3 regions of the Thalassotalea sp. PS06 genome follow, and region 1 is predicted to be linked to each of the others. Evidence: predicted binding sites of a transcription regulator. Region 1 holds the regulator's gene; each other region holds the start of a gene.
What was found. The regulator sigma-54, encoded in region 1, starts transcription at its own class of promoters, with help from an activator protein. The targets are predictions, from matches to a motif close to GTTGGCACGNNNNTNGNNT.

Region 1 (3,286 bases):
GTTCTATATGATTGTAGGTCTGGTTCCCAGTGATTCCGGTTCCGTTACTCTCGATGAGGAAGACCTGACACTTTTGCCGATGCATGAAAGAGCGCGGCAAGGTATAGGTTACCTGCCCCAGGAAGCATCAATTTTTCGCAAACTCTCGGTGCGCGACAACATCATGGCAATATTACAGACTCGAAAAGATTTAGATAATGATGGTCGTGAAGAAAAACTGGAAAGCCTGGTTGAAGAGTTTAATATAGGTCATATTATTGATAATACAGGGCAAAGTTTGTCTGGCGGGGAACGTAGACGCGTAGAAATTGCGCGAGCTTTAGCGGCTGACCCGCACTTTATTCTCCTGGACGAACCCTTTGCGGGTGTCGACCCTATCTCCGTTAGCGATATCAAGAAAATTATTCTGCACTTAAAGCAACGCGGTATTGGTGTACTCATTACTGACCATAACGTCCGTGAAACTCTCGATGTTTGCGAACATGCTTATATTGTTAGTCGCGGCGAATTGATCGCCGAAGGAAACGCCGAACAAGTATTGAGTAACCAGCAAGTACGCGATGTCTATCTAGGTGAGAAATTCACGCTATAGTTAAATACGGAAGACATAAATTTTGATTATTGGAAGAAGTAAGTAGACTCAGATGAGACCCAGTCTCCAGCTCCGAATGGGGCAACACTTAACCATGACGCCGCAGTTGCAGCAAGCGATCAAGTTGCTGCAACTATCGACGCTTGACCTGCAACAGGAAATCCAGGAAGCCCTGGATAGCAACCCGTTGCTGGAAGTCGACGAATCAAGCCTGAATGCTGACAGTGACAATTCTGAAACAAATAATCTTGACTCGCTTGAAGCAAGCAGTAACGTCAATGGCGAAGGCGACGAAATCTCTACCAGTGATGCCCTGAAAACCGACAATATCCCTGAAGAATTACCTACCGATTCACAATGGGAAGATTCTTATAGTGCCTCGGTTTCGTCCGCAAGTTCCCAGCCTGCAGATGACAGTTACGTTTTTCAGGGTGAGACCAAAGATTCAATTCAAGACCACCTGCTGTGGCAAATGGAACTAACCCCATTTTCTGAAACCGATAAATCCATCGCCATTGCCATCATTGATGCCATTGACGATAAAGGTTATTTGACCATCAGCAGTGAAGATGTATTAGAAAGCCTGGGCAATGATGAGGTCGAGCTTGATGAAGTTGAGGCGGTACTTAAACGTATCAATATGTTTGATCCTATCGGTGTTGGGGCTCGCTCAATTGCAGAGTGCCTGATTATCCAGTTGAATCAATTTGCCAAAGATACCCCTTATCTGGAAGAAGCGAAAATGCTAATCGATAAGTATATCGATTTATTGGCGATACGCGATTTTCGACAAATCATGCGCAAAACCAAGCTCAAAGAGCCACAACTCAAAGAGACCATGCGTCTAATCCATTCTTTAAACCCGCGGCCGGGTGATGTCATTAATGAAAGTGACGACCAATATGTTATCCCAGATGTTAGCGTGTTTAAAAAAGGTGGCCGCTGGGTGGTAGAGCTAAACGCTGACAGTGCGCCAAAACTGGCAATCAATAACCAATATGCAGCCCTTGCCCGCTCAACATCTTCCAGTGATAGTCAATTTATTCGTTCTCATTTACAAGAAGCGAAATGGTTCATCAAAAGCCTGGAATCACGTAATGATACCTTGCTGAAAGTCTCCAATTGTATCGTTCAGCAACAACAGGCATTTTTTGAATATGGTCCAGAGGCCATGCGCCCTATGGTCCTGAATGACATCGCCGAAGCCGTTGATATGCACGAATCAACCATTTCCCGGGTTACCACTCAAAAATACATGCACACCCCACGGGGCATTTTCGAATTAAAATATTTCTTCTCCAGCCATGTCAGTACTGAAAATGGCGGCGAATGTTCATCCACTGCGATCAGGGCACTGATTAAAAAAATGGTGGATGCAGAAATACCAAGTAAGCCACTAAGCGATAGTAAAATTGCCGACCTTCTTGCCGATCAAGGCATTAATGTCGCCCGTCGAACTATTGCTAAATATCGGGAATCCTTGGCAATCCCGCCCTCAAATCAGAGGAAGAGCTTACTTTAACAGCCAAAACCGTTCTGAGGAGCCGAAAAATGCAAATTAATTTGTCAGGTCACCATGTTGAGATTACGGACTCTTTAAAAGGATTTGTGGATAGTAAATTTGAAAAGCTAGAGCGACATTTTGACCACATAAATAATGTCTATGTGGTACTGACCGTCGAAAAACTCCAGCAAATTGCCGAAGCCACCGTCAATGTAAATGGTGGCGAAATCCACGCTTCCTCAGAACATCAGGATATGTATGCCGCGATAGATAGCTTAATCGACAAACTCGATCGGCAAGTGATTAAACACAAAGAAAAAATATCGAAACATTAACTATATAACCCAATGAAATTAGAACAATTATTATCCCCGGACTGTACTGTGTGTGCAGTACCGGGAACCAGTAAAAAGGGTGTGCTACAACAAATTAGTCGAATCGCGGCAAATGCGTTTAAAAATGCCACGGAAAAAGAATTATTAAACGCCTTGGTTGCCCGGGAAAAGCTGTCCAGTACAGGTATTGGTAAAGGTATCGCAATTCCCCATGGGCGCTTACAGCAGCATCAGCAAATCATTGCCGTTTTAGTGACGACCGAAAAACCGGTTTCGTTTGATGCAATTGACGACCAACCTGTAGATATTTTCTTTGCGCTTTTCGTTCCCGAAGACCATTGCCAGCAACATTTGCAAACCCTGGCAGCCATTGCTGCTTTTCTTGGGGATAAAAGCAATGCTAAGCGCTTGCGTCGGTGTAAAAGCTCCGAGCAATTATTTAAGATAGCCACGGGTCAGGAAGACTAAGGAAGCTTCAATGAAATTGCTAATCGTCAGTGGCCGTTCAGGTTCAGGTAAGTCCGTTGCATTGCGAGTACTTGAAGATCTTGGTTATTACTGTGTCGATAATATACCGGTAAACCTGTTACCGGCATTAACCCATACGGTAATCAACGATTACGATAAAGTAGCGGTGTCTCTCGATGTGCGTAACTTACCAAGTAACCCAGAAGACGCCCGGGAAATTATCAATTACCTGCCAAATACCGTTGAACTCAACGTCCTTTATCTCGACGCCGATGATGATGAATTGATTCGCCGCTATAGCGAAACCCGCCGCCTACATCCATTGATCAAGAAAGATATGGCTCTTGATCAGGCGATTGAAATGGAGAAAACCCTTCTCGAACCTGT
Region 2 (3,286 bases), 110 kb from region 1:
CCATGATTTCACGGTTTTTAAGAACAGCGTTCTCGCCTTCTAAAACCTGAACCATAACCGGACCAGAAGTCATGAAATCAACCAAAGCGCCAAAGAAAGGACGCTCTTTGTGTTCAGCATAGAAACCTTCAGCTTTTTCACGGCTAAGGTGAACCATTTTAGAAGCGATGATCTTAAGACCAGCAGACTCAAAACGGTTGTAGATAGCGCCGATTGCATTCTTTGCAACAGCATCTGGTTTAACGATAGAAAAAGTACGTTCGATAGCCATGATAAGCCCTCAATAAACAGATATTAAAAATTTGGCGCGAATTATAGACGAAACCCCTGCCAGATACTAGAGGCTGATACGGCTTCCCAGCCTTATTTTCTCGAATAAGATTTTTAGAACAAAAAAAAGGAGCCCAAAGGCTCCTTTAACGCGAAAAACAGATTTTCAATTATTTAAGAGATACGAACTCAGGATAAGCTTCAATACCACAATCTGACTTATCAACACCGTTGTACTCTTCTTCGTCCGTTACACGGATACCCATAGTCTTCTTAAGGATCATCCACACAACGAAGCTCGCCGCGAATACCCAACCGAAGATTACAGCAGCACCGTATAATTGTGCGCCGAAAGACGCATCACCGTTGCTGAAAGGAACTGCTAGCAGACCGAATAGACCTACAACACCATGAACAGAGATAGCACCTACTGGATCATCAATCTTCAACTTGTCGAAAGTAACGATTGAGAATACAACGAGTACGCCGCCTAAAGCACCGATTAAAGAAGCGAATAGTGGTGATGGAGACAGAGGATCTGCAGTGATAGCAACAAGACCTGCTAATGCACCGTTAAGAATCATCGTAAGGTCAGCTTTGCCCCAAACTGCTTTGTTAAGCAATAATGCAGCAACCGCACCAGCCGCCGCAGCAGCGTTAGTATTAAGGAAGATTTGACCTACCGCCGTTGCGTTTTCAGCATCAGAAACCATTAGCTGAGAACCACCGTTGAAACCGAACCAACCCATCCAAAGAATAAAGGTACCTAAGGTTGCAAGAGGCATGTTCGAACCAGGAATCGGGAAGATCTCGCCGTTTTTACCGTACTTACCTTTACGAGCACCCAGAAGCACTACACCCGCTAATGCTGCAGCGGCACCAGCCATGTGAACGATACCTGAACCTGCAAAGTCAGAGAAGCCAGCTTCTGAAAGGAAACCGCCACCCCAAGTCCAGTAACCTTCAACCGGGTAGATAACACCAGTAAGAACTACTGCGAAGATGAGGAAAGACCAAAGTTTCATACGCTCAGCTACCGCACCTGAAACGATGGACATAGCTGTAGCAACGAAAACTACCTGGAAGAAGAAATCAGATTCAAGAGAGTGATCAGCATCACTCGCTTGAGTACCAATCAAGCTTCCGAATGAAGGTAAAACTCCACCTTCAACATTATCAACATACATGATGTTGTAGCCTATCAATAGGAACATTACACAGGCAATTGAATAAAGACAGATGTTTTTAGTTAGTATTTCTGTCGTGTTTTTAGAGCGAACTAAACCAGCTTCCAGCATTGCAAAACCTGCAGCCATCCACATAACTAGCGCGCCTGAAATTAAAAAGTAAAAAGTATCTAGTGCAAATCTCAACTCGGAGACTGTTGTTGATACTGATGCTAACTCTTCCATTATTATCTCCCGGTTATAGTGCAGCTACATCAAGTTCACCGGTACGAATACGTACCGCTTGTTCTAGGTCGTAAACGAAAATCTTACCGTCACCAATTTTGCCTGTGTGTGCAGACTTAGTGATCGCTTCGATGATGCGATCTGCATCTTCCGCTTTAACCGCTATTTCTAATTTAACTTTCGGTAAGAAGTCGACCTGGTATTCAGCACCACGGTACAACTCGGTGTGACCTTTTTGACGACCAAAGCCACGAACTTCACTTACAGTCAAACCTTCGATACCTACTTCGGAAATTGCTTCACGAACATCATCGAGTTTGAATGGTTTTATTATTGCGTTGATTAATTTCATTTCGCCCCCTATTAAAAGTTAGTGCTACCGTTACAAGTGCCGTGCCAACTTTTTGAAGCCCAATAAATCAGGGCGATAGAGCAGCAATGTAATTCCTCACCATTTTGACGCACCACAACAGTGCAATAAAAGTGCAATCCATGTGCAGGGTTGCGTGGCGATGCTAACGCACCGTCACGGTTTTGGGATCTGTCACTCGATATGAGATTCTCAGTCAAGAAGTGAAAAATCGGCTAGAAATTCAATAGCTGTTGATAAATCCAAATCTGAAGATAAAACAAGTGGATTTCAGGAATACTACGGAGTTTTACGAATTTTTGGCTTCGAAAATATCAAAAACACTCAGCCATATGGAAATTAGGCTAGTGCGTTCGTTATTCGCAAATCCGCTGGTACAAGCGGAACAGACTCAACTAAAGTAACCCTACAATTAGCGAAAAATGGTAGTCCCGTGATAAGCGATTACCACTTTGCTTCTACGGAAAAGTCAGGAACCCCGCTTGGTGTCCTACGCTAGACATTCCGTTATCACTGAAAGGTGATATTGGTGGGTGGATAATGAATGAAAGCAAGCTTATCAATTGCGACATCGGCGTGATGCACTTTATATACATCGTATTTGAGGTGGCTCCGAATGACCGTTGTGCCAGCCAGAGTCATACGCAATTTCGTTTATTTATTCCGTCATCCCGTGCTCCGACACGGGACCTCCCTTCGGTATACTGAGACTTGTTTACGTAGTTCTTAAACTAAGGGGTTGAAATAAACACGATCACAGCATGCGATAGGAGATCCCGCATCAAGTACGGGATGACGGTGCATAATAAAAAGAAAGTGGGAGATTAAATGACTCAGACTCGCTCATTACAGTCCCTGATTACTCACTTAAATTACAAAATTATACCAATAAGAGCAATCGTAACAATCTCGACCTATATTTAATAAACACTTTAACCACATGAATAGCTTGAAATAAATTCACGACTTGTATCGCTAATGCGTGAGGACGGAAAAGTTATAAATGGCAGGATATGATGAATAAAAATCAACAAACAAGACGGCGTTTTTTAGGTTCAAGCACTGCTCTTCTAGCCACTGCTCTAATTGGATTTCCTGCGTGGAGTGTCAACCAAAAAAAGATTTTCCTGGATTACACAGAGGAAGAATTGGACGCTGCATACAACCAAGGTTATTGGGCATCCAATATTAAAGAAGTTTATAAACGTTTAGGGGTGAAAAACGCAGAAACCCT
Region 3 (3,286 bases), 590 kb from region 1:
AATACAGATTAAATGCACTGCAGTTCAGGTGTAGAGGATTTTTTGCGCAATTTTTTCGCGCGTAACAAGGACAGAAGTTATGGGAAAGTTTGCATCGCTGCTTTTGCTACTGTTTTCATCGACAGTAACTGCCATGGACTTTGAAGTAAAACTCGGGGGTTGGTCAGATCATCTTAAAAAGAATGACACGGAAGCTATCATCCAAGAGTTTATTGACCCGGATTTCGAGTACAACGAAAATCATAAGGGTTATGGGGTTAAATGGTACTTTTATGAGCCTGCACCAAAGTGGCAGGTTAATATCGAGCTTTGGAAAATGAAAGATTCCCACGAGATGGATTACAATTCTATCGGTATTGGCGTAACCCGGGACTTCCCATTGGAAGACTCTTTTTTGGACAAAATTTCGCTATCGATGCCAATCACCTATGTGGATCGCTCTGATATTCTTTATTCCGATACCAGCGCCGAATTCATCCGTAAAGATTTTATCCACTTTATGCCCTATTTAAGCTTTTACAAAAAAGGCTTTCACCTCGATTTCACTGTATTACCCCACGATACCAACACGGGTTTCTCTATTACTGCCTTTGCCAGGGTAGGATATCGCTTTTAAAGTGTCAGTTTATTTTACAAATACTGACAATCGCCATTTCCGTAAAACCATAAGCAAATTAAAAATCAACGGGTTACGACAATTGGAATATGCCTTGCATAGATATCCGTTTAGTTAATTCACATCAATAGCTGTAACACTGGGCTAGTTGAGCAGAGGTGCTCATCTGGCTGTCCTGTAGTTAATATTTGGCTGCGCGGTTAAAGCAATTTATTAAGGTATGTTGTATGAAAGTTAAGCAATGGCTATTACCTGCCCTGTTAATACTGTGTACTCCTTTTGCGAATGCAAATCTGTTGGTTAATGGCGACTTTGAAGACCCAGTTGTTGAAGAAGGTCGCTGGCAATGGTTTTCTGGTGAAGACGTTGATGGTTGGGATGGCGCCAGTATTGAGATCTGGCACATGGCTAACGGTACGATGGCATTTAGCGGTTTTCAGCATGCAGAGCTCAATGCTGCGGGCCCAGTAAACGGAGCCTGGACCATAGAGCAGACGTTTATGTCTGATGTCGGTTCATTCTATGAAGTTGGCTTTGCCTATAGCGCTCGTTTCGATGACGAAGCGTTTTTATTTGAAGTGCTTGCCGGCGACGACGTACTGTTTTCGCAGACGTTTGACGATCACGAATTCGGTACCTGGAGTGAGTTTTCCACGGTCTTTGAGGCTACCGGTACAGAGGCTACGGTTCGGTTTACCTCGGTGAATCCGGAAACGGGATTCTCTGGTAACTTCCTTGATGGCGTTTACGCTGTCGAAAGCGATGATCCATCACAGCAAATTCCGGAACCAAGCTCTATTTTAATATTTGCCATTTCATTGATTTTATTAGTTGGTGGAAGATCTTGGTTACGAAAATCTTAGGTGTCAAAAAGTCTTACAATCTGTTTGAAATATTTATTCTAAATTGAGTGAAGTCCTTTAAGAAGGTGCGTTTGGCGTTGATGGCAGGGTAATTGCTTGACCAACACCCGGTCGGTTAGCTGCTGGTAATATAACTAACCGACCTTTAGGAGCCGAAAGGCATTTAATAACAACTAAAAGGACATATTATGAAACACTTCACTCGGATTCTGGTAAGTATCTCTCTGTTAGTCTTTTCATTTGCCGCTAAAGCGGAACTTATTATCAATGGTGGGTTTGAAAAGCCAGAACTTGCGGAAAACTCATGGTCTTTCTTTCCTGAAGGAACGCCGGACTTAGGATGGCAGGGCAGTAATGTTGAAATTTGGCATAAATTAGGAGGTGTTCAGCCTAATAGTGGCAATCAACATGCAGAGCTTAATGCCCATCCCAATGCTGGCAGTTGGATGATTTATCAGACATTTAGCACTATTGCTGACGACAACTATGTATTGTCATTTGCCTACAGTGCGCGGGTTAATAACAATGAAGCTTTCAAGGTAGAAGTACTCGATGGCGATCATAACTCTGCTACGGTTTTAGCTTCTTTTGAAGTTAGTGGTACCGTTGGACAATGGGCAATCGACGGCGGTGTCTTTGCCGCTCTTGGGTCGACCACCACATTGAAAATATCGTCTATTAACCCTCTTGGCGGAACATTTGGCAACTTCATTGATGATGTTTCTGTAAAAAGCGAGAATGGCGGTCCATCAGAGGTGCCAGAGCCTTCTACGTTGGCTATTTTGGCGCTTTCATTGTTAGGGTTTAGCAGATTAAAACGTAATTAACTTGTCGAATTAAGGTTGCCATAGGGCAACCTTAACCTCTCTCATTAAACCTGAACATTCTGTAATAAGTCGCTGAATTTTTAATTCAACACAAAACCTTTACTTAAAAACGCTTAATGTTTGAATGTTGCTAACGAAGTACTGCCCGGCTGGCGCATATTCTCTACCATGCGTTGCGCCTGCTCGGGGGCTTTATCGCCCAGAGCTGTCACTAAAAATGCCACACCGAAGTTAACTAAAGCGCCAATGGCACCAAAGGCATTCGGTGATATGCCGAAGAACCAGTTTTCAGGCATAGCCCCCAGGAAGCTGGTGCCTGGAATAAACATTACGCCCTTGTGCTGAAATACGTATAACAGGGTGACACCGATACCGGCGCACATTCCGGCCACCGCCGCTTTGCCGGATATTGTCTTTGAAAATATTCCCATCATTAATGCCGGAAAAATAGATGAAGCCGCTAGGCCAAATGCCAGTGCTACCGTACCGGCGGCAAATCCAGGGGGATTTAGCCCCAGGTATCCTGCCAGTAATATCGACAGGGTCATGGTAATTCGCCCCGCCAGTAATTCCCGCTTTTCCGATAAGTTAGTGAAAAACAGGCCTTTCATTAGATCGTGGGAAACGGATGAGGATATGGCGAGCAGTAATCCTGCCGCTGTCGACAGTGCTGCCGCCAGCCCGCCTGCGGCTACCAAGGCAATTACCCAGTTTGGCAGGTTAGCGATTGCCGGGTTGGCAAGCACCATGATATCGCGATCCACTTTTACCAATTCGTTGATGTTCTCATCGGCATGGTACTGAATTTTGCCATCACCGTTCTTATCTTCAAATTGCAATAAACCGGTGGTTTCCCAGTCCTTAAACCATTGTGGGCGCTGTTCATATTCAATGTGCTGCCCTGGTTCTGGTTCAATAGTATTGGACAGATTTAATCGCGCCATGCCACCAACGGCTGGCGCTACGGTATAAAGTAAAGC

Region 2: FNC98_RS02860 (P-II family nitrogen regulator) is a predicted target of sigma-54. The motif match lies at 2,065-2,083, and genes of this name have one in related genera.
Region 3: FNC98_RS16580 (DUF642 domain-containing protein) is a predicted target of sigma-54. The motif match lies at 1,559-1,577, and genes of this name have one in related genera.

Annotation. Positions count from the first base shown of each region.
Region 1 covers NZ_CP041638.1:552,964-556,249, reverse strand. The annotation lists gene lptB (LPS export ABC transporter ATP-binding protein) at 1-592, shown strand, start outside; gene FNC98_RS02410 (RNA polymerase factor sigma-54) at 645-2,114, shown strand; gene hpf (ribosome hibernation promoting factor) at 2,144-2,431, shown strand; gene ptsN (PTS IIA-like nitrogen regulatory protein PtsN) at 2,444-2,899, shown strand; gene rapZ (RNase adapter RapZ) at 2,910-3,286, shown strand, end outside.
Region 2 covers NZ_CP041638.1:661,889-665,174, reverse strand. The annotation lists gene ndk (nucleoside-diphosphate kinase) at 1-271, opposite strand, end outside; gene FNC98_RS02865 (ammonium transporter) at 441-1,682, opposite strand; gene FNC98_RS02860 (P-II family nitrogen regulator) at 1,696-2,034, opposite strand; gene FNC98_RS02855 (alpha/beta hydrolase) at 3,066-3,286, shown strand, end outside.
Region 3 covers NZ_CP041638.1:3,756,089-3,759,374, reverse strand. The annotation lists gene FNC98_RS16590 (hypothetical protein) at 80-616, shown strand; gene FNC98_RS16585 (DUF642 domain-containing protein) at 844-1,479, shown strand; gene FNC98_RS16580 (DUF642 domain-containing protein) at 1,668-2,306, shown strand; gene FNC98_RS16575 (sodium:solute symporter family protein) at 2,420-3,286, opposite strand, start outside.